DNA from 3 places in the Peribacillus sp. QJM3NY_7 genome. Region 3 is predicted to be linked to each of the others. Evidence: riboswitches for the same ligand, from Rfam matches in the RefSeq annotation. Region 3 holds a riboswitch; each other region holds the start of a gene.

Region 1 (6,588 bases), 1.9 Mb from region 3:
CCTAGTAATTTCCCCCTTTACCCACGTTTCTTCATCGGAAACTTCACAGTAGATCAGCGATTCTTTATAAAATTCGGAGTATTCCGCGAGCTCACTGTCTCTTTTTCCCTTATAATCTACATGCTCCAATTGAAATAATTGCAGCCCGAAGGTATTGGATTCAAGCCATCGGCCATCCCCATCCTTGAAATTGACGAAATCCACCATTGAATTGATGAGTGTGCGCCGACGTTGTTCCGCCTCTTTTAATCGTTTGAATTCTTCCTTTTTAGCTAAATAAAGATATAGAATTAAGCCTATTGATAAAAGGAAAACAATGCCTTCCGCCCTTTGGAGTTGAATGAAGACCTCTTTATTATGGATATTTGTAGTTAAAAAATAGTCGAATACGACTAATGTAAGAATCCCGGATAGGATATATATTGCTAAGATGGAGCGTTTGGACATGGAGATTCTCCCTGATTTTAAGACATTTCAAAGGTAAAATTACATACACATTTTAACAAACTATCGGAAAAAAATATATGCAGAATCTCTAAATAAAAAAACAGGGGCCAATGTGGTCACCTGTTTTTTCTGAAGAAAGTTAGTTTCTTCTTCTTTTTTGCACGCTTATAGATCATGAAGAATAGTAAGAAAAGGAGGGCAAGAGCAGCTAGCGTATATTGGTTCATTTCAACAGATAGCAGTCCATAGGGAATCAGTGCTAGGAAGAAAAAGTATATAAGGTTGCCAAGTGCCGTTGCCAATAAAAAGTCTTTGAAAGTGACGGTGCTGACTCCGGCTGCCAAGTTAATTAAGCTTGTTGGGATAAGCGGGAAAATCCTGCCTGTAAACACGTACATGAAGCCATGCTCCACTACAGACTCTTGCCACTTTTCACCAATCTTCTTTAAAAGAAGCTCCTGAAGCCAGTTTCTTGCTGCATAAAAAATGAATCCTGAGGCAACAACACTTGTAAACCAACTCCATAGATAGCCATATATGAATCCGAATATCGTGACATTGATGGTTAGGAGCAAAATTAAGGGGATGATTGTAAAAGAATTTTGTACAAACATCAATACGAATGTCACAATAAATGTAAGCAAAAGATTTTCCTTCAATATGCCAATAACAGAATCCAAATCACTTTTCCAAACCAAAGTGAACAGTTCTGCATTAGAGTATATAAAAATTGCGATTACAAGTAGACCGATTATGGTCAGGACTTTTTTCAAAGGGCCACCACCATTCTTACTAATAGTTTATCATTTTCAAGTTCGATGGTGAAAAAAAAGAGCTGCCGCATCATGCAGACAGCTCTTTTCCATTATAGTGGCTTAACGGCGCGAAGATTCCTTTTAAAGCCACTTTTCAAACTGAATTCTTTTGTTCATTCCATAAATGATTGGCGCTCCAATCAAAAGGACAACGAACTCACCGACAGCTGTAGTCATCCAGGTTAGCCAGAATGGCAAGCCAAAGGCAAGGTTCAGTTCAATTGCAATTAAAAACATTGTGAACGTGAAAAAGATAATCGTAGCGACCATACGTCCTTTAATGCCTTTTATGAAACGAGAAACATAAATGACAAGCAATAAGGCGAGCAGGGATTGGCCCACCCCAAAAATCAAATCATATGGCACCATCGGCGAAAAGAGCAGATTCGATATGAAGACTCCTCCAACGATACCGTAGATATACTTTTTATTGAATACAATCAGATGATTCAACATTTCCGGTACACGGAATTGGAACATCTCAAAAGCTATTGGTTTAAACACCAATGAGACCGCCACATACAAGGCAGCCAATAACCCGTTTATCACGAGTGTACGAACATTCATTTTACTCTCTCCCTAGTTTTTTATCGTGGGATGGTTACGAACCACGTGCAGGCGTTTACCCGATGATTAATAGTAGCCCATGTAAACTTGTTTCGTCAATTTGTAAAGAATGGTTTTAATTTATAGGTTTCCAATCAGATGAAGCAGCACAATTGGATTTTGAATTATTGCAATGAAGGATGATATTATTTCAATATGTACATAAAAAGGAGTGAATATTAATATGTCGATCGAAAGTGTCAAAAGCCATTTTAAACAATGGAATCGGGAAGGTGACGTAAAGGAGTTCGAAACATCTAGTGCCACGGTGATTGAGGCAGCGGAAACCATCGGTGTTATCCCAGCGCGGATTGCCAAGACCCTTTCCTTTAAAGGGGAAGGTGAACACGCGATTTTGGTCGTTGCCGCAGGGGACGCGAAAGTGGATAATAAGAAATTTCGTCAGACGTTCGGTTTCAAGGCACGAATGCTTTCACCTGATGAAGTGCTTGCACAGACCGGCCATGCAATCGGAGGCGTTTGCCCGTTTGGCCTGGCAAACGATTTAGCTGTTTTTCTTGATGTATCGATGAAGCGCTTCGAGTCATTGTTTCCGGCTTGCGGCAGTTCAAACTCTGCAATAGAACTTACACTCGCTGAATTATTTGAATATTCAGGTGCCAAGGATTGGGTGGATGTTTGTAAGGGGTGGGAAGAAAAGGGGAATGTGGAAACGGCGGCAGGAAATGCAGTTGATGGCATTTGATGAATGGGATGGAGTCCACTAAAGTGAACTTTATTTGGGGCCGCATTCATTTCTTTATTAAAGCGGAAAACGGGCAGAAAGTGTTCCAGATCGGAGGTTGAAAGATGTTAAATGGAAGCGAAAGAAAAAGCAATAGCAGCTATCTGAGTCTTAAAACTCTTTATGAAGAAAATATAACGGTTAAGAGCATTGCCCAGGAACTTGAGTTTTGCCATAAAAACGATCTGGCGCTGGATATCCAGAAAGCAATGAAAAAAAAGAATTTTGATATATTGGCAGTCCAAGATCAAGGGGAAATCATCGGATATATAGAAAGGCAAGAACTAGGTGAGGGAAGTATTTCTGAATATATGAGAAACTTCTCACCAAGGGAAATGGTTTCGAATTCAACCCCTTTGATCCAGCTTCTCCATATTTTTAAGAATAAGACAAGGGTGTTCGTATTAGAGAATAATTCAATTAAAATGTTGATTACCCATGCCGACCTCCAAAAGCCTCCGATCAGGATGCTGATATTTGGATATATTACCTTATTGGAAATGAGGATGAGCGATATCATCCTGGATAGATTCGGCGATGTCAGCTGGTATCCAATGATCAGCGAAGACCGTTTAGAAAAGGCAACCGAATTATATAAAAGGAGAATCGATAAAAATGAGGATATCAATATAATAGAGTGCCTGCAAATCAGTGATAAATTCGATATTATACATAAAGATAAAGAATTGAGGCACTTCTTCCAAATCCCTTCGAAAAGTAAAGGGAAGAAGGATGCGAATGCCATCCGAAAATTACGGGATAAGATTTCCCATGCTAATGAACTGGGTCTGGACATGTCATGGATGGAAATCATCGAGGTTGTCGAGTCCTGCGGCCGACTGCTCGAAATCTCTGAATCCTATCCTTATGAAAAATAAGATCCGGCTAATCATGCTGGTTCTTTTTTTTGCGCATCCAGATAGAAAAAAACTGCCCGTATCAGGCAGTCTCCCCGAAAAATTCAAAACTCCGGCAGTTGATCCAGGTTATTTTCTTTTATCCCATCGGGCTCACTCCGTAATATGTCACGTCCATATTTATGAAAGACGTCAACGTTGGCCAGGTTGCCAGCTTTGGCTTCCGCAAGGGCTGAGGGGTAGTCGAGTTCGCGGCCGGAGTTCGTCTTGATGGCGATAATATTGTCCTCTTCATTTTTCCTTACGGCGATGATTTCTTCTTTTCCTGCTGCTGAATCACTTTGGTTTGCTTGCGGTGTTCCCTGCTGTTTATATGACTCATAGGCTTCTTCAAATTGGTCCATGGTTTAGGCACCTCCTATTTATAGGGTGAACCATTTTTCTTGCAATATACAAACCGGATTTCGTCCAACTTGAGCCGTTAATTCGTCCAAATGGGCCGATCTTTCGGCACTTTTTTTTGTGAATGCTGTCGTCTTGGCCTTTTTGCAGTGGCATGGCACTTGCATCTTGTATAAGTAGTAGCAAGAAATAATATCCACTAGATTAAGGGAGGAATAGTAATCATGAATGTAAAACAAGGGGCAAGCACTGTAAATGCAAAACAACAGGTCAAGACAATGAAAGCGGCGGTCGTCAATGAATTTAACCAAAAACTTGAGATTAAGGAAGTACCGATTCCGGAATTGGAATATGGTGAGATATTAGTGAAAATTAAAGCCTGTGGCGTGTGTCATACCGATTTACATGCTGCACATGGTGATTGGCCAGTAAAACCCAAGCTTCCGCTTATCCCGGGACATGAGGGTGTGGGCATTATAGAAAAGGTGGCGGAAGGCGTAACTTCCTTGAAAGTGGGTGACCGTGTTGGGATCCCTTGGCTTTATTCGGCCTGCGGCGATTGTGAATATTGTCTGACCGGCAGGGAAACGCTTTGCCTGGATCAATTGAATGCAGGCTATTCCGTGGACGGCGGGTATGCGGAGTATTGTAAAGCACCAGCCAAGTATGTGGTGAAGGTTCCTGAAGGGCTTGACTTTGCGGAGGTATCACCGATTTTCTGTGCAGGTGTAACGACTTATAAGGCGCTTAAGGTATCAGAAGCAAAACCTGGCGATTGGGTAGCGATTTATGGAATTGGCGGATTGGGACATGTTGCCCTGCAATACGCAAAAGCGATGGGCTTTAATGTCATTGCTGTCGATATTCAAGATGATAAGCTTGATCTGGCAACGGAACTTGGGGCGGATTACACGGTTAATGGGCTTAAGACCGATCCTGTACAGGCCATTAAGGATAAGGTTGGCGGCGTGCAGGCATCCATTTCTGTGGCGGTTACGAAAAAAGCATTCGAACAGGCTTACAGTTCAGTCAAGAGAGGCGGCACACTTGTCGTAGTCGGATTGCCGAATGATGAACTTCCAATCCCGATTTTTGATACAGTGTTAAATGGGGTGACTGTAAAAGGGTCCATCGTCGGGACGAGAAAAGATTTACAGGAAGCTGTTCAATTTGCGGCTGAGGGTAAAGTCAGAACGAATATTGAAACAAGAAAGCTTGATGAAATCAATGACGTGTTTTCAATGATGGAAAACGGAGAAATCAACGGCCGCATCGTATTGACGCTAGAATAGGAACAGAGGAGGAAGCCCTGGAACGGGGCATCCTCCTTTTTATTATGTCTGGCTCTTCTCATTTAATATATAGCGCAATTTCCTTATGGATATTTGCAAGCGTTTGGCAGCTTCATTCCGGTTGCCGTAGGTTTTTTGCAGTGCCTGCATGACGAGCTCCTTTCCAATTGTTGATTGAAGCTGTTTGATTTCCGTAAGGATTTCTTCAAGCATCAGTTCATCCTTCTCATTAAAATCAGCCACCAGCCTTTTTCGCCACTCTTCAAGAAGGTTTTCTGTTGACTGTATCTCTGGTGACACATTTTTGTCAGGTGTGATCTGGCTGTTGGATAGTGAGATATCATTGGCTGTTATTACTGACTTATTGTCTGCAAGAGTTAGCGTGCGCAAGACCACATTAGATAGTTCGCGTATGTTGCCTGGCCAGTTGTATTGCTGTAATTTTTCAATGGCTTCATTGGAAAATGAGATATCTCCATGACCATTTCTCTCAACCAAGTGTCGGACAAGCAACGGAATATCCTCTTTTCGGCTCCTTAATGGCGGGATATCCAGAGTCACGACGTTCAGTCGGTAAAATAGGTCTTCCCGAAATTTATTCTTGTCCACTGCCTTTTGCAGGTTTTCATTGGAGGCCGCCACTAACCGGGCGTTCGTCCGTAATGTCACGCTGCTGCCAACCCGCATGAATTCCCGCGTTTCCAAAACCCGAAGCAATTTGACTTGAATGGCCGGACTTGCATCCGCAATTTCATCAAGGAAAAGCGTCCCGTTCCCAGCAATTTCGAAAAAACCCTTTCGCAGCTGGGTCGCTCCGGTGAAAGCGCCCTTTTCATGACCGAATAATTCGCTTTCAAGCAGGGATTCAGAGATCGCTCCGCAATTGATGCCGATAAAAGGTTCATGGTTTCGTGGGCTGGCTATGTGGATGAAGCGTGAAAGCACTTCTTTCCCGCTTCCGGTTTCTCCTTCGATTAATACATTGACGGATTTTTGGGCAACCTTGAAGGCCGTTTCAATCAAATTCTTCATTAAAGGACTTTCACCGACAATGAGTCCTGAATCCTCGGCAAGCTTATGGATGAAATGCTGGTTCAAAGCTTCATTTTCATTCAATAGGTTGTCAATCTGCCTTTCCAGTACTTCAATATCCACGAAGGGTTTTTCCATGTAATCACTCGCGCCGAGTTTCATGGCATCAACAGCGGTCTTGACGGTGCTGTATCCGGTCATGATCAGTACCTTGCAACGCGGCTGAAGTTGTTTTAGATGCTGCAGGAGGGAAAGCCCATCGCAATCCGGAAGCTTCAAATCTATCATTGCGACATCAAAACGCTGCTGATTCCAGTCGATTTCATGAAACTCCTTCCCGCTATTCACAACTTGTACGAGGTAACCTTTCATCGTAAAAAGGCGGGATAGAA
Region 2 (6,588 bases), 2.0 Mb from region 3:
GGATGTAGTTAAACAGTACAAGAAGAAGCTCATTTCTTATAGTCTGTTTTCCGATAGCCTCCAAGAACGTTCCATGCCATTAATAAGAAATTTAGTTTAATAGAACATTAAAAAGACGGTCCTTAAAAGACCGTCTTTGAGTTTGTAAACAAAAGGGTTAAAACATAGTTGATTGGAGCGGGTGTGCGAGACTCCTGCGGGAAAAGCGTCCAAGGGAGACACCGCGGGCGCAAAGGCACCGGGGAGGCTCCCGGACCGCCCGCGGAAAGCGAGTGCCTGGAGTGGAAATTAACGGTTAAATTGTCTACAGCAGAGACGCGCCTAAAAAATACCTTCTTTTTTATAAGGCTTTTAATATAACTCCATTTCAAAGATATTTTTTCATTATAAAAATTCTGGTACACAAACTGGCATCTTGATTTTAGTGACTTTTGAAAAAAACAATTAAAAGTGTTATTAAGTAGGAGGGGATTGCAAGAGGGTCGTTAATCGTGCATATGAAAAGTATTTGGGATAGTATTTAAGGGAATAAAAAAGCAGGTATCTATTGCGATGCCTGCTTTTTTATGCTTTCCATTGTTTTTCAACTTGATGGAGGGCTTGTTGTAAAATTACTTCATGATCAGTACCCGGTTTAGCAAGGACGTTAGTTTGATAAGATTTTCCTTGGAAATCAACTGTTACTGTAACTTTTACCATTATGCATCTTTCCTTTCCTAATTCAGAATTAAATGAGGTGGTTGTACCTATTTCTTTTATACCCGTAGCAGAAGGATAATCAAACATTTCAAAAGCTAAAATCGTGAGAGTTAATATTCAAAATTATCTGATATTTTATGTGAAGTGTCAACACTTTTTTTTGACATGCCCCATTTTCAGGTTTTTTAAAAAACGACCTGGCTTGTATACATGACAGCCAGGTTGTTTTTTTAAAACGAACTATATTCATATTTTAGTTAAAATAATACCGATTAATGCTGCAAGGACACCAGCAATTTGATAGTTTTTTAGTTTTTCCTTGAATATATAACATCCAGCGAATACGACAACCAAACAGTTCAGGCTGACGACTGGGAAAATGATGCTTGCTATGCCAGTGTTCAACGCAAAGAAATAACATCCATAGCCTATCATGCTTAAAAAGCCTACTAAGGAACCGATTTTGACTTCCTTTAGCTTGATTTTTTCTTTTTTAAAGGCTAGAGCCGAAAGAAGATAAAGCATTCCGCCTCCATACATTGATACAAGGATATCAAGGGAGTTTAATTGAAGACGTGTTGATGTCGTCATAAGAATGCCGAGCACACCAAAAGATAAGATGGAGAGTAATGTGTGCATCATCCATGGGACATATTGATGATTACCTTTTGCATTAGGTGTATATTGGATGACTAATGTAGCGATAAACATGCAGGCGATTCCACTCCACTGCAAGGAAGAAATATGTTCGTGAAAAATTAAAGCTGCACAGAGAATGGGGAATATGGCATTCGCTGCGATTAATGGAGATGTCAAGCTTGCCGGACCTTTTTCAAAGGCGCTTGCCATCTGGATGTTACCATTGGCGTTCAGTACACCAATTGCTGCACCAAGCATGATGGACAGCCAGTTCAGCTGCAAACCATCCATTAATACTCCATAAACAATGGACAAAATAAAAGCTGAAAAATAAAAGAAAAATTGGATATGTATCTTGGAATACCCTTTTCCGCTGCTCCATTTAAAAATGCTGTTATTGATTCCGAAACATAAACTCGTGATGAGTGCTGCAAAAATCCACATTGACTTAATCTCTTCCTTCATGTAGGATAAACTTCTTCTACATTTTAAGCTGAATGCCCTTAGGAATCAAACCAAATTTAAAATGTATGATTGACAGATTAGATATTTTTTTCTATATTTACTATGACAATTTTAAAATATTTCCCGATAAACGGGAGAGGTTCATAGCATCACCCTCTTAAAAAAACTATGGCTTTGATATTTTTTGCGAATCAACCATATCTTTGAGGAGATATGGTTTTTGTTATATAGAGGCCCATTTTATGAATCTCCCTGAAATGTGGGATTAGGAGGACTTTTCATGTCTGGAAGAAAAGAAGAAGAATTAAAAAAAGATATCACACTGCTTGGGAATCAAGGAACAAAATATACATTCGACTATGCTCCTGAAATCCTTGAGTCATTCGATAACAAGCATCCGAACCGGGACTATTTCGTCAAATTCAATTGCCCGGAATTCACTAGTTTATGTCCAATCACGGGCCAGCCGGACTTTGCTACCATTTACATCAGCTATATTCCAAGTGTGAAAATGGTGGAAAGTAAGTCTTTGAAACTCTACTTATTCAGCTTCCGCAATCATGGTGATTTCCATGAAGACTGCATGAACATCATCATGAATGATTTAATCGAATTGATGGACCCTAAATATATTGAAGTCTGGGGCAAGTTTACACCTAGGGGCGGAATTTCCATCGACCCTTACACGAATTATGGGAAACCAGGTACGAAGTATGAGGAAATGGCGAATTACCGCTTGATGAATCATGACTTATACCCGGAAACCGTGGATAATCGCTAAAGAATAGGAGGGACAATGGGCATATGCCTGTTGTCTTTTTTTAGTTTATAGCTAATTTCGATCAGTGGTCCTGTCATTCTGTCCTTTTTAAAAGTACAAATGTCCTCCTATAATGGAATTTGCACTTGATTGTTTCGAGAAAAAGCGTAATAATAGGGAGTGTTAATTTTGACAGAATATTTACGAAAATAGGGGATGTCGAGATGAAAGTTGCAAAGTTTGGTGGAAGTTCACTTGCGTCAGGTGATCAGTTGAGGAAGGTATTCGAAATTGTTGTTTCTGATCCAGAGAGGAAGATTGTGGTCGTTTCCGCTCCAGGTAAACGCAATTCCGATGATATAAAGGTGACGGATTTATTGATTGAAGCTGCGGAACAGCAGCTGCGCGGGGATAACGGAGAGCATTTGATAGAAGATGTTGTATCCCGCTATGCGAGCATTGCGGAAGAGTTGGATATATCCGAGAGTGTCATCACAGGGATTCATGAAAATTTAATGGCGCTGCTGCATGCAGATCAAACTAACCCAAAGCGCTATCTGGATGCCTTGAAGGCAGGTGGCGAGGATAATAATGCGAAGCTGGTCGCAGGTTATTTCCAAAGCCTTGGAGTGGAGGCACAGTATATCAATCCGAAGAAGGCAGGCTTGATCGTAACGGATGAAGGTGGATTCACCAGGGTGCTGCCAGAGTCTTATGATCGGTTATATGCTCTGCGTGATGAGCCGGGAATCGTTGTATTCCCAGGATTCTTCGGATATACGTTAGATGGTGATGTGTTAACCTTCTCAAGAAGCGGTTCCGATATTACGGGTTCGATTCTTGCTAATGGGGTCAAAGCTGATTTGTATGAGAACTTTACGGACGTGGATGCCGTTTATGCGGTGAATCCAAATGTGGTTTCCAATCCGAAGGGAATCCGGGAACTAACCTATCGTGAGATGCGTGAGCTTTCTTATGCAGGTTTCTCGGTATTTCATGATGAGGCGCTGATTCCTGCATTCCGGGCGGGAATACCTGTCCATATCCAGAATACGAACAATCCGGCGGCACAAGGGACCCGCATTGTGAATACACGGGATAATACGAACGGGCCAGTTATTGGGATTGCAAGTGATAAAGGATTTTGCAGTATTTACATTAGCAAATATTTGATGAACCGGGAAGTTGGTTTTGGCCGGAAACTGCTGCACATCCTCGAGGATTATGGAGTTTCATATGAGCATATTCCATCAGGCATCGATGATGTGACGCTTATTCTAAGGCAGGACCAGATGAAAGGGGATGCCGAAAAGAAAATCATTTCCCGAATCAAGAAAGAGCTTCATGCCGATGAAGTGAATGTGGAACATGATCTTGCCTTGATCATGGTTGTAGGGGAAGGAATGCGCCATAATGTCGGTACAACGGCAAGAGCGTCAAAAGCCTTGGCTGAAGCAAAGGTGAATATTGAGATGATCAATCAAGGCTCTTCGGAGGTAAGCATGATGTTCGGTGTGAAAGGGCACAACGAAGAGACGGCAATTCAGGCATTATATCACGAGTTCTTTTGAGTATGAGCGTTTAGGGACCTCCTTTTAGAAGGGGGTTTTTTGTGATTGATCTTTTAATCACTATACATACGCTGGATTTTTTTCATCTGGTTCTTTATGGTAGTGGCAATGACCGTGGGGATAATCATTCCAAGCTAACAGACGCGCTGTAGGGTTCAGAGCGTTTGTTTTCAGGTGGCTAAAGCAATTGGAGGAGAACGGAGTTGACGCTCTTGAAACGGATAAAAAGGGACGTTCAACCTCATACATATCTTGCACCAAATAATGGCACATCAAGTTTACGAGCTAAATGATTCACTGGCACCAATTGATTTAAGTAATTACTTCGAGTTGATCTTGCTGAATAGAATCATGTTTAAAAAGCATCCTTATTACCTGGTTAAATACTTCTATATAATACAAAAAAATGTAGGAATAAGTTATATCTATATGTGATTGGAGTGTAAGGCACGAGACTCCTGCGGGAAAAGCGCGTGCCTGGAGCGGAAATCGACGTTCAAAAAAGCCATAAAAAAACTGTAGAAAACCCGGTTTTCATCGAGTTTGTCTACAGTCTGAGCCTCCAACTGGAAGATTGGAGGCCTTCCTTTTATGTTAGTCCATGACGGTCAGGAGTTGATCGATCGCGTTCCTTGGACGAGGGGCAGGAATCATATCGGGATAGCCAACGTGAAGGCTGCCGACAATCTTCTCGCCTGGTTTCACGCCCAAAGCTTCACGAAACTCCATGCTGTGTATCATGCCGTATGTTTCCCATATCATCCCGATTCCCTGTTCCCAGGCAAGCAGGCTGAAATTCTGGATCAAGGCACTTGTAGCCGCATAATCTTCTTCACGTGTCATGGGATTCGGATTCTCTTCCATGATCACTGCGACAAACATCGGTACACCTATGAGTTTATTATATCCTCGCTGTCCGGCTGCTTTTTTCTTTTCAGGGTCCTTCTCTTTGCCTTCCATGAATGCACGTGTTGCTTCTGCGAGTTTTAAACGGCTATCACCATGCACCACGACGAAGCGCCATGGCTGGGTCATTTTATGGTTCGGTGCCCATGTTGAAGTTTCCAATAATGATTGGATGGTATCAATAGGAACAGGAATGTCCTTAAATCGTTTGATGCTGCGCCGTTCTTTAATGATATCTTCTAGTTTCATGATCATCCTGCTCCTTTAATCATATATGTAAGTTTAATAGTTGAAAAAAATAATCCCCGGCTGCCTAATATGCTTCCAATGTGAATAAATTACTTGAATAAAGAGGGGGCAATATTCTAGTGACTTGCATTCGCTAATGAGCATATAATTTTACTAGGCACAGAGAAGCCGGGGCGACATTGTATCTATGTACAATATCAAAAGGGTACGATAAGAGAATATCGTAATTGCTTATCAAATTTCAGAGATCGATAATGAAATTGAAAATCATTATCAATTAGAATTTTCGCTTATTTCCTGTTATTTGTCAAGGGTATTTACAAAAAAAATCAAGATATTTACCAGTGCTTTAAAACAGTTAAAATCTTTTAAAAAATCTGTATAAAAATGTATAATGAGAGGATGAAAAGATGCTATTTACATACGGAGAATCGAAGGTGCCATAGATGAAAAAATTGTCCTCATTTCTTAAGCCATACTGGCTTTTGATCATTCTTGCTTTATCCTTAATGATTGTCGAGCTCGGGGTAGAGCTATTACAACCTCTATTTATAGCAAAAATCATTGATGATGGCATTTTGCAGAAAGATTTATCGGTGGTGATTAAATGGGGAAGTGTCATGGTTGGACTTTCCGTTTTTTCATTTCTTGGCGGGATCGTTAATTCATTTACGGCATCACATGTAAGTCAAAGCTTTGGACATGATGTCAGGACAAGCCTTTTTGGTAAAATACAGGCGTTTTCTTTTGCGAACTTGAATAATATCCCGACTTCCTCGTTGATCACAAGGATGACGAATGATGTGACCCAACTTCAAAATACGGTTTTTATGGGCTTGCGTATCATGGCAAGGGCGCCGTTGATCGTAATCGGCGGAGCGATCATGGCTATTGCGGTCGATTTGAAATTATCCCTCGTATTGGTCATTTCAATTCCGGTTCTTGTTTTCTTCTTGGGATGGGTTATGAAACGGGCGGCTAAGCTGTTTAAGCTCGTCCAGAAAAAACTCGATAATGTCAATGGAGTCATGAGGGAAAACCTGATAGGCATGCGCTTGATCAAGGCTTTTCTTCGTAAGGAGCATGAAATCGGCCGATTTGACGATGCGAATGAAGAGTTGAAAAGAAAGACTGTGTCTTCCCTTCGTTTAATTGAAACGACGATGCCTGTGCTGATGCTTGTCATGAATGTGGCGATTCTGATCATTCTCTGGCTTGGAAGTGAATTTATAACAACGGGAGATATACAGGTAGGGGAAGTTGTGGCGATTGTCAACTATGCCACGAGGATTGCGGCAT
Region 3 (6,588 bases):
CTTCCATATAAAATCACCCATCTTGAAAGGCCGTGGGTGACGATTAAATAAGTTACGACACTAATGATCAAAATGGTCAGCATGATTTCCCATTGATCAAATACTAATGCCAAATAACCTGGCACGATAAGTCCTGCGGGTACGACACCCGTCTTTTCTGAAAATATAAGGCTAAGCGTTACTCCCAGTACTAGGGCTACATATAAATCCGATCCAAACATTAAGGTTCCTCCTACTTAACTTGCTTTTTGCTTTGTTTTAGATTTCATGAATGCTTCAATTAATGGTTCCGCTGCACCGTGAATATTCCCGACACCGTAGACGATGCGATTTTTCATCAATGGGCGGAGACGGGCCACGATTTCTTCAGTTGACCAGTTTTCTAAATCCCAATATTCTTTAGTATCCAATTTACCTTGCTCGAATACCTTCGTGATTGGTGATGTAGTTTCACCAATGGCAATGACGATTTCGGATTTTATGTACGGCAATACATCTCTAGCAAACTGCTCGGTACGGTCCACACGGTCTGCACGGCAGTTCATGATGACGATAGGAGGTTCTGTGCTGTATCCGAACGTATTGACACGTTCCCATATGTTCAGCGTCGATGCCGCGTCGTTTGCAGCAAAGCCATTGACAAAGAAAGTTGGCTGGATGCGATCTCCGAATTTGGTGATCCGCATGGCCCCTGGATCTGGATGTGCATTCAGCATGCCGCGGAAAGCCGTTTTTTCATCAATTCCCAAAGCTTCCGCAACGGCCAAGGCCAGTGATGCGTTATCCGGAAATACCATATAGTCGAATTCGCGTAAGAAATCCTCGGAAATCCTTGAATTATCTGCAACGATCACTTTTGTGTTGCGTTCTTTGGCGATTTGTTTGAAAAAGTCCAAATATTCACTTTCAATGGTTATTAAGTGACCATTATGGGGAATGGTAGCAGTGAAGGCTTCAGCAACCTCATCCATAGTCGGTCCCATGACATCCATATGGTCTTCCAATACATTCACGATGACCCCGATGTTTGCCTGGATCATTTTGTTTTGGAAGATTAGTTGATAGTCAGGCTGTACGGCCATGCACTCACAAACCAGTGCTTCCGTGCCTAAGTCGGCAACTTCTTTAACTACACGCCGTTGTTCTCCTATGTTGGGTCCTTCCGGGCGGCGTACAATCGGTTTTTCCTTGTCGGTAAACCAATAGATCATTCTTGCTGAAGTTCCGGTTGTTTTACCTACTGTTTTGTATTTTGCTTCCTGGATCACACCTGTAATTAGACGCGTTACAGTCGATTTCCCTCGAATCCCATTCACATTAACACGTACCGGGATGGAGTCGAGACGCTTCTGATGGCGTTTTTGTTCAAAAATGCCATAGCCAAGCAAAAAGATCGCACAAATAAATATTGGTGCCATTTTTTTTTAACCTCTCTTTTTTTCAAATATTTGAATTACTGAATACACACTACATGATTTTAAACTTAATAGGCAAGAGCCAATTATTCTATCGTAATATAGTTATCAACAGCTTTTTCAAATATATGTATATTAGTGTGTAATAGTATCTAATGAGATGAATTATTTTATGAGTACAAAGATATGGCTGGAAATCGAGGGAATCGAGGTTTCATTTACACTAAATTATGGAAAGTTTAATAAAGCCCCATTTCAGTCAGAATCAACATGGTTTTATGAGCATTTGAACCTAATTCATAATGGCTATATTTGAATAATATTTTTTAAAATAAGTGAGGTTTATTACAGTTTGTTAATTGTTTATACCCATTGTTTGACATAAAGGTTACAATTTTTATGGATTTGTCATTCAATGTGAAATTTTGCATCTAACGACTCAATTAGTTGAACTCTTTTGAATATGGACAAAGATGAGTAAAAGAACACATCTCTTTTTTGTGATCTTTTCCGGTTTTTCCTTGGTAAATACCCATGGGTCTATAATTGACCTTTTACCTAAAAAATGAAATGAACTAAAGTTAACCCATTTCTTTTAAAAAATACCTAGTTTCTTCTATAGATATAGTGTTTATATAAGAATGAAAAATAAAAAAAGCCCAGAAGCATATCTGGGCTTTTGGCTTATATATTGTAAATGAATGGAATGGTCACGGATCTCCGTTATCATGGATAGATTTACCTTTTATGGGTCTTGAGTTACAGCATGGGTAGCTGATAATGGAAGGAATCCAGGTTAACTTGATTTCTTTCTCTCAGAAATCTCAAGGGTGGAGTCCTTTTTACCGCCATCAATCACATAAAATCTAGGAGCTAATCTCCTTTTTTTACGTTGATTGTCAGGATTCATCTTCATATAATTTTCGTATTCTTTGCGAAAGAATTCTTTGGTTTCCCGTTGCAATGCTTTTCTTTCGTTAAAATCTGCGATGAATTTGAAAAAACGTTTCATATGAATTCCTCCTTATGGGGTGAAAAGGTCTTAGTTTAATAGTAACATATCGTTGGTGAAGTTTAACCTTTTTTTGCAATTTTGGAGTGGAAATTATGTTTTTGTGTGAATAAAGTTGTGAATGGTTTGATTCGAGAAAAAGCATGTAATGGGTCCTTGCTGAGTAAGTGACCGTGCATGGTATTGAAAGGGAATGTCGGGATTTGCAGAAAGCGGGTATTGGAAGCAATGATTATTTGAGTTAAAATATTCCTTATATTCATTATACACTAAATATTCTGAAAACAAAGGAAAATATTCACTTCCAGCCGCTTTTGATAGATTTGCTTTTTTATGGTTCATTATTGTGTATAGTTATATATTCCCCGAATTTATGAAAATGAAACTTCCCTTATGTGGGAGGGAAAAAAGCAATTTCCCGTATACGGGCTTTAATGCTTTTCAAATTATTGGACCCCTTATCGATATTTTATTCACTTTTTTTTATCGGATTTTTAATGTGATTTTTAAGTAATGAAAAGTTAACCAAATTTGCCATCAGGTCTAATGTTCACTTTATATAAACATCTTGATTTCTTATCATTTTCAAGTTACTATTGACTTGGAAAAATATAATATTCCGCGTTAAGGCGGAAGAGGTTCTAGCTACCCTCTCAAAAAAACTAAGGAGAAACAGTGCTCTATTCTTAGGGTGCTGTTTTTTTCCGTAAAAAGGAGTTTTATAGAAATGAAGAAGAAAGAAAAGGCAGTGGTTGTGTTTAGCGGAGGACAGGACAGTACGACGTGCCTGTTTTGGGCATTGGAGAGATTTGAGGAAGTGGAAGCGGTGACGTTCGATTATAATCAGCGGCATAGCTTGGAAATCGAATGCGCTCAAAACATTGCCAAGGAATTGGGCGTGAACCATCATATCCTTGACATGTCGCTGCTGAACCAATTGGCACCGAATGCATTGACGAGAAGTGATATCGCAGTGGCGGACGGAGAAGAAGGGGAGCTGCCGTCGACGTTCGTGCCAGGGAGGAATTTGCTGTTCCTTTCGTTTGCCGGAGTGCTGGCGAGTCAGATTGGCGCTAAACATATTGTCACAGGAGTCTGTGAAACGGATTTCAGCGGATATCCTGACTGCCGCGATGTATTCATTAAATCGTTGAATGTGACCTTGAACTTATCGATGGACCAGTCATTCGTGATTGATACGCCGCTAATGTGGCTTAATAAAGAGGAAACATGGGAGCTTGCTGACCAGCTTGGCGCGTTCGACTTTGTCCGCGAAAAGACCCTGACTTGCTATAACGGAATCATCTCCGATGGCTGTGGAGATTGTCCGGCATGCAATCTGCGGAAAAAAGGACTGGATGACTATGTAAGCAGACGGAAGGTGCTTTCATGATGTACGGTTTTAAGATAGTGGATAAACTCCAAAAAATAGATGAAGATATTCAGCGCAGCCAATTGAAGTATACAAACAAGAGGGTTCTCGTGAGTAAGGAATTCACCTTTGACGCGGCGCACCACCTGCATGACTATGAAGGGAAATGCAAGAACCTGCATGGCCACACGTATAAAGTCATTTTCGGATTGAGCGGGTATACGGATTCACGCGGGTTGATGATAGATTTTGGGGACATCAAGAATATCTGGAAAAATGAAATCGAAATCCACCTGGATCATCGTTATTTGAATGAAACCCTGCCGCTCATGAATACAACAGCTGAAAATATGGTAGTCTGGATTTATGAAAAAATGGCCGAAGCCCTCTCATTAAAAGAATATGAGGGTGCAAGAGTCGAATTTGTTCGACTTTACGAAACGCCGACAAGCTATGCCGAAGCCAGACGGGAGTGGATGGAAAGTGAGTAAACTTCCGGTTATGGAAATCTTCGGGCCGACCATCCAAGGAGAGGGAATGGTCATTGGTCAAAAAACCATGTTCGTTCGGACGGCTGGCTGCGATTATTCATGTTCCTGGTGTGATTCCGCTTTTACTTGGGATGGCACAGGTAAGGAAGATACCGTTCAGATGACTGCCGATGAAATATGGGATGAGCTGAAGCGAATTGGGGGTTCCGGTTTTTCCTTCGTGACGATATCTGGGGGAAACCCGGCCCTGCTGAAAAACCTAAACGGCTTGATAGCGATCTTACATGAAAATAAAATGAAAATAGGGGTCGAAACACAAGGGAGCCGATGGCAGGATTGGTTTCTCGATATTGATGAACTGACTATCTCACCTAAGCCGCCGAGCTCTGGAATGGACACGGACTTTACCGTGCTTGACCAAATCATCTCGAATCTTGCCAATCGAAACCCAGAAAACCATGTTTCATTGAAGATCGTCGTCTTTAACGAGGAAGATTATCAATATGCCAAACATGTACATGGGCGTTACCCGGATATTCCTTTTTATCTGCAGGTCGGCAATGACGACAGCAGGACGGCGGATGATCGTCAATTGATCAGCGGCCTATTGAAGAAGTACGAAGAGTTAATTGATAAAGTGATAGCGGATGATGAATTGAATGATGTGAAAGTCCTGCCCCAGCTGCATACCTATATATGGGGTAACAAGCGGGGTGTGTAAAGTAAAGGCAGTGTGATGTTTAATCACACTGCCTTTTATGCTTATTACAGCCTTTGCATGTGTGTAGCTTTGAAGAGTGATGTGTATTTAAGGCCATATCCAAATAAGCGATCCATTCCTATATGTGCGGTCCAAATTAAACCAATCATCACCCATGCATCCGACTTTAGGAATATGGCTAACAAAATCATGAGGATGGACACGATATAAGTATGGAATGCGTTATAAACATTTGCTCCAATCTGTTCATTGATCAGATAGGCCAGCATGGAAACATCAGGGGACAAAATCAACAAAAGGAAAATCCACCAGCTGAATTCATATAACGAATAGATGTAAATCACCGCTAAAAGGACCATAAGTCCTTCAATATGAAGGAATTTCTTCACCATTTCATAACCTCCAAAGTTTAATTGACCATAGGTCAATAATTCCCGAAAAAATTATATGATGTTCTTGGTGATATTTTTTACATGAAAATAGGCTAAACCTTTTACATCTTGATAAGATAGTTCAGAATTAATGTAAAAAGTTATGAATCCGTGAAGAGAAAGAAAAATCGACCAAATGGAAGCAGGATTCAGTTTGTTGTCCGTTAGATCCGTCAAGGACTGGATTAGCTTTTCGTATGTTTTATTAGAATCGAATTGGAGTAACTGCTGAATTTCTTTTTCCTTCGATAAAAACATGATGGAATAATGATTCTGTTGGTTTAAACCGAACTCCAAGAAGCACAATAAAATCTTTTCCATTTTTACGGAAGGGTCATTTTCCGACAGGATGATATCATCGATTGAAGAATTTAAAACGGAAAAATCCGTTTTAACCAAACTATAAAATATTTCCGCCTTGTTTTTAAAATGATAATAAATGGCTCCATGGCTGCAATCCAATGATTTAGCCAATTGCCTCATCGAGACATTCGAATACCCTAACGCTGCAAAAAGGATTCTAGCTTCATTCAACACCATGTCCCTGGATAATTCTTGACCTGCCGATTTCCTTGGCGACATCTTATCACCTCCTTATTAATTGACCACTGGTTAATTAGGATGATAGCTCACGGATTTTTAAATGTCAATTATTAGGTTGGACTATATAGTACTGTTTTTAAGTGGGACTTTGCCATTTGTTTCACCAGTGTTGCAAAGGATAAACCCCCAGTTTATTGAGGGTTTATGCAATTTATTAAAAAACTAATGATGCTCTCAAAGTAGTGACGCCATTTTCTAAATAACCCTTTAAACAGGTTAATGTATATACCCAACCTTCTTTTTGTCCGATCATTTTGTTTATTATTTCAGGATCGTCTTCACTCAATCCTGATTCGTTCACTTCAATGATCGTACTCGTTTTATCCAACTCTTTTAGTGTAATGGCAACAATCGTTTCTTGATCATTTCCGCCCCATGCAAACACGATTTTCCTATTTTCCTCTACTTCCAATACATGAATGACCACTTCAGCATCGTATTCGTTGTATCTCAATGTAGGCGTCCGGCCTTTTTCCCATCTTTCCGAACTCGATGAGAACCAGAAATTCCCGATTTTTTCAGGATTCACTATGGCTTCAAACA

The links. A riboswitch is a leader RNA that binds a small molecule or an ion and turns the genes downstream of it on or off. The one in region 3 is predicted to bind preQ1.
Region 1: it holds a riboswitch for preQ1, as region 3 does, so the genes downstream of both, AC0VX1_RS02410 (QueT transporter family protein) here and queC (7-cyano-7-deazaguanine synthase QueC) in region 3, are expected to answer to the same signal.
Region 2: it holds a riboswitch for preQ1, as region 3 does, so the genes downstream of both, queF (preQ(1) synthase) here and queC (7-cyano-7-deazaguanine synthase QueC) in region 3, are expected to answer to the same signal.

The regions. Positions count from the first base shown of each region.
Region 1 is NZ_CM149663.1:492,119-498,706, forward strand. Features, by position in the region: gene AC0VX1_RS02400 (PAS domain S-box protein) at 1-447, opposite strand, end outside; gene AC0VX1_RS02405 (TVP38/TMEM64 family protein) at 564-1,220, opposite strand; gene AC0VX1_RS02410 (QueT transporter family protein) at 1,344-1,829, opposite strand; PreQ1 riboswitch class I at 1,836-1,880, opposite strand; gene AC0VX1_RS02415 (YbaK/EbsC family protein) at 2,053-2,574, shown strand; gene AC0VX1_RS02420 (CBS domain-containing protein) at 2,679-3,491, shown strand; gene AC0VX1_RS02425 (DUF3892 domain-containing protein) at 3,575-3,874, opposite strand; gene adhP (alcohol dehydrogenase AdhP) at 4,151-5,164, shown strand; gene AC0VX1_RS02435 (sigma-54-dependent transcriptional regulator) at 5,207-6,588, opposite strand, start outside.
Region 2 is NZ_CM149663.1:559,378-565,965, forward strand. Features, by position in the region: gene AC0VX1_RS02735 (YfmQ family protein) at 1-100, shown strand, start outside; gene AC0VX1_RS02740 (BA3454 family stress response protein) at 565-699, opposite strand; gene AC0VX1_RS02745 (EamA family transporter) at 946-1,803, opposite strand; PreQ1 riboswitch class I at 1,934-1,979, shown strand; gene queF (preQ(1) synthase) at 2,084-2,584, shown strand; gene AC0VX1_RS02755 (aspartate kinase) at 2,788-4,134, shown strand; gene AC0VX1_RS02760 (nitroreductase family protein) at 4,729-5,289, opposite strand; gene AC0VX1_RS02765 (ABC transporter ATP-binding protein) at 5,736-6,588, shown strand, end outside.
Region 3 is NZ_CM149663.1:4,134,301-4,140,888, reverse strand. Features, by position in the region: gene pgsC (poly-gamma-glutamate biosynthesis protein PgsC) at 1-221, opposite strand, end outside; gene pgsB (poly-gamma-glutamate synthase PgsB) at 237-1,418, opposite strand; gene AC0VX1_RS19835 (hypothetical protein) at 2,212-2,427, opposite strand; PreQ1 riboswitch class I at 3,057-3,099, shown strand; gene queC (7-cyano-7-deazaguanine synthase QueC) at 3,155-3,820, shown strand; gene queD (6-carboxytetrahydropterin synthase QueD) at 3,820-4,290, shown strand; gene queE (7-carboxy-7-deazaguanine synthase QueE) at 4,283-5,011, shown strand; gene AC0VX1_RS19815 (DUF4260 domain-containing protein) at 5,056-5,403, opposite strand; gene AC0VX1_RS19810 (TetR/AcrR family transcriptional regulator) at 5,455-6,024, opposite strand; gene AC0VX1_RS19805 (SRPBCC family protein) at 6,200-6,588, opposite strand, start outside.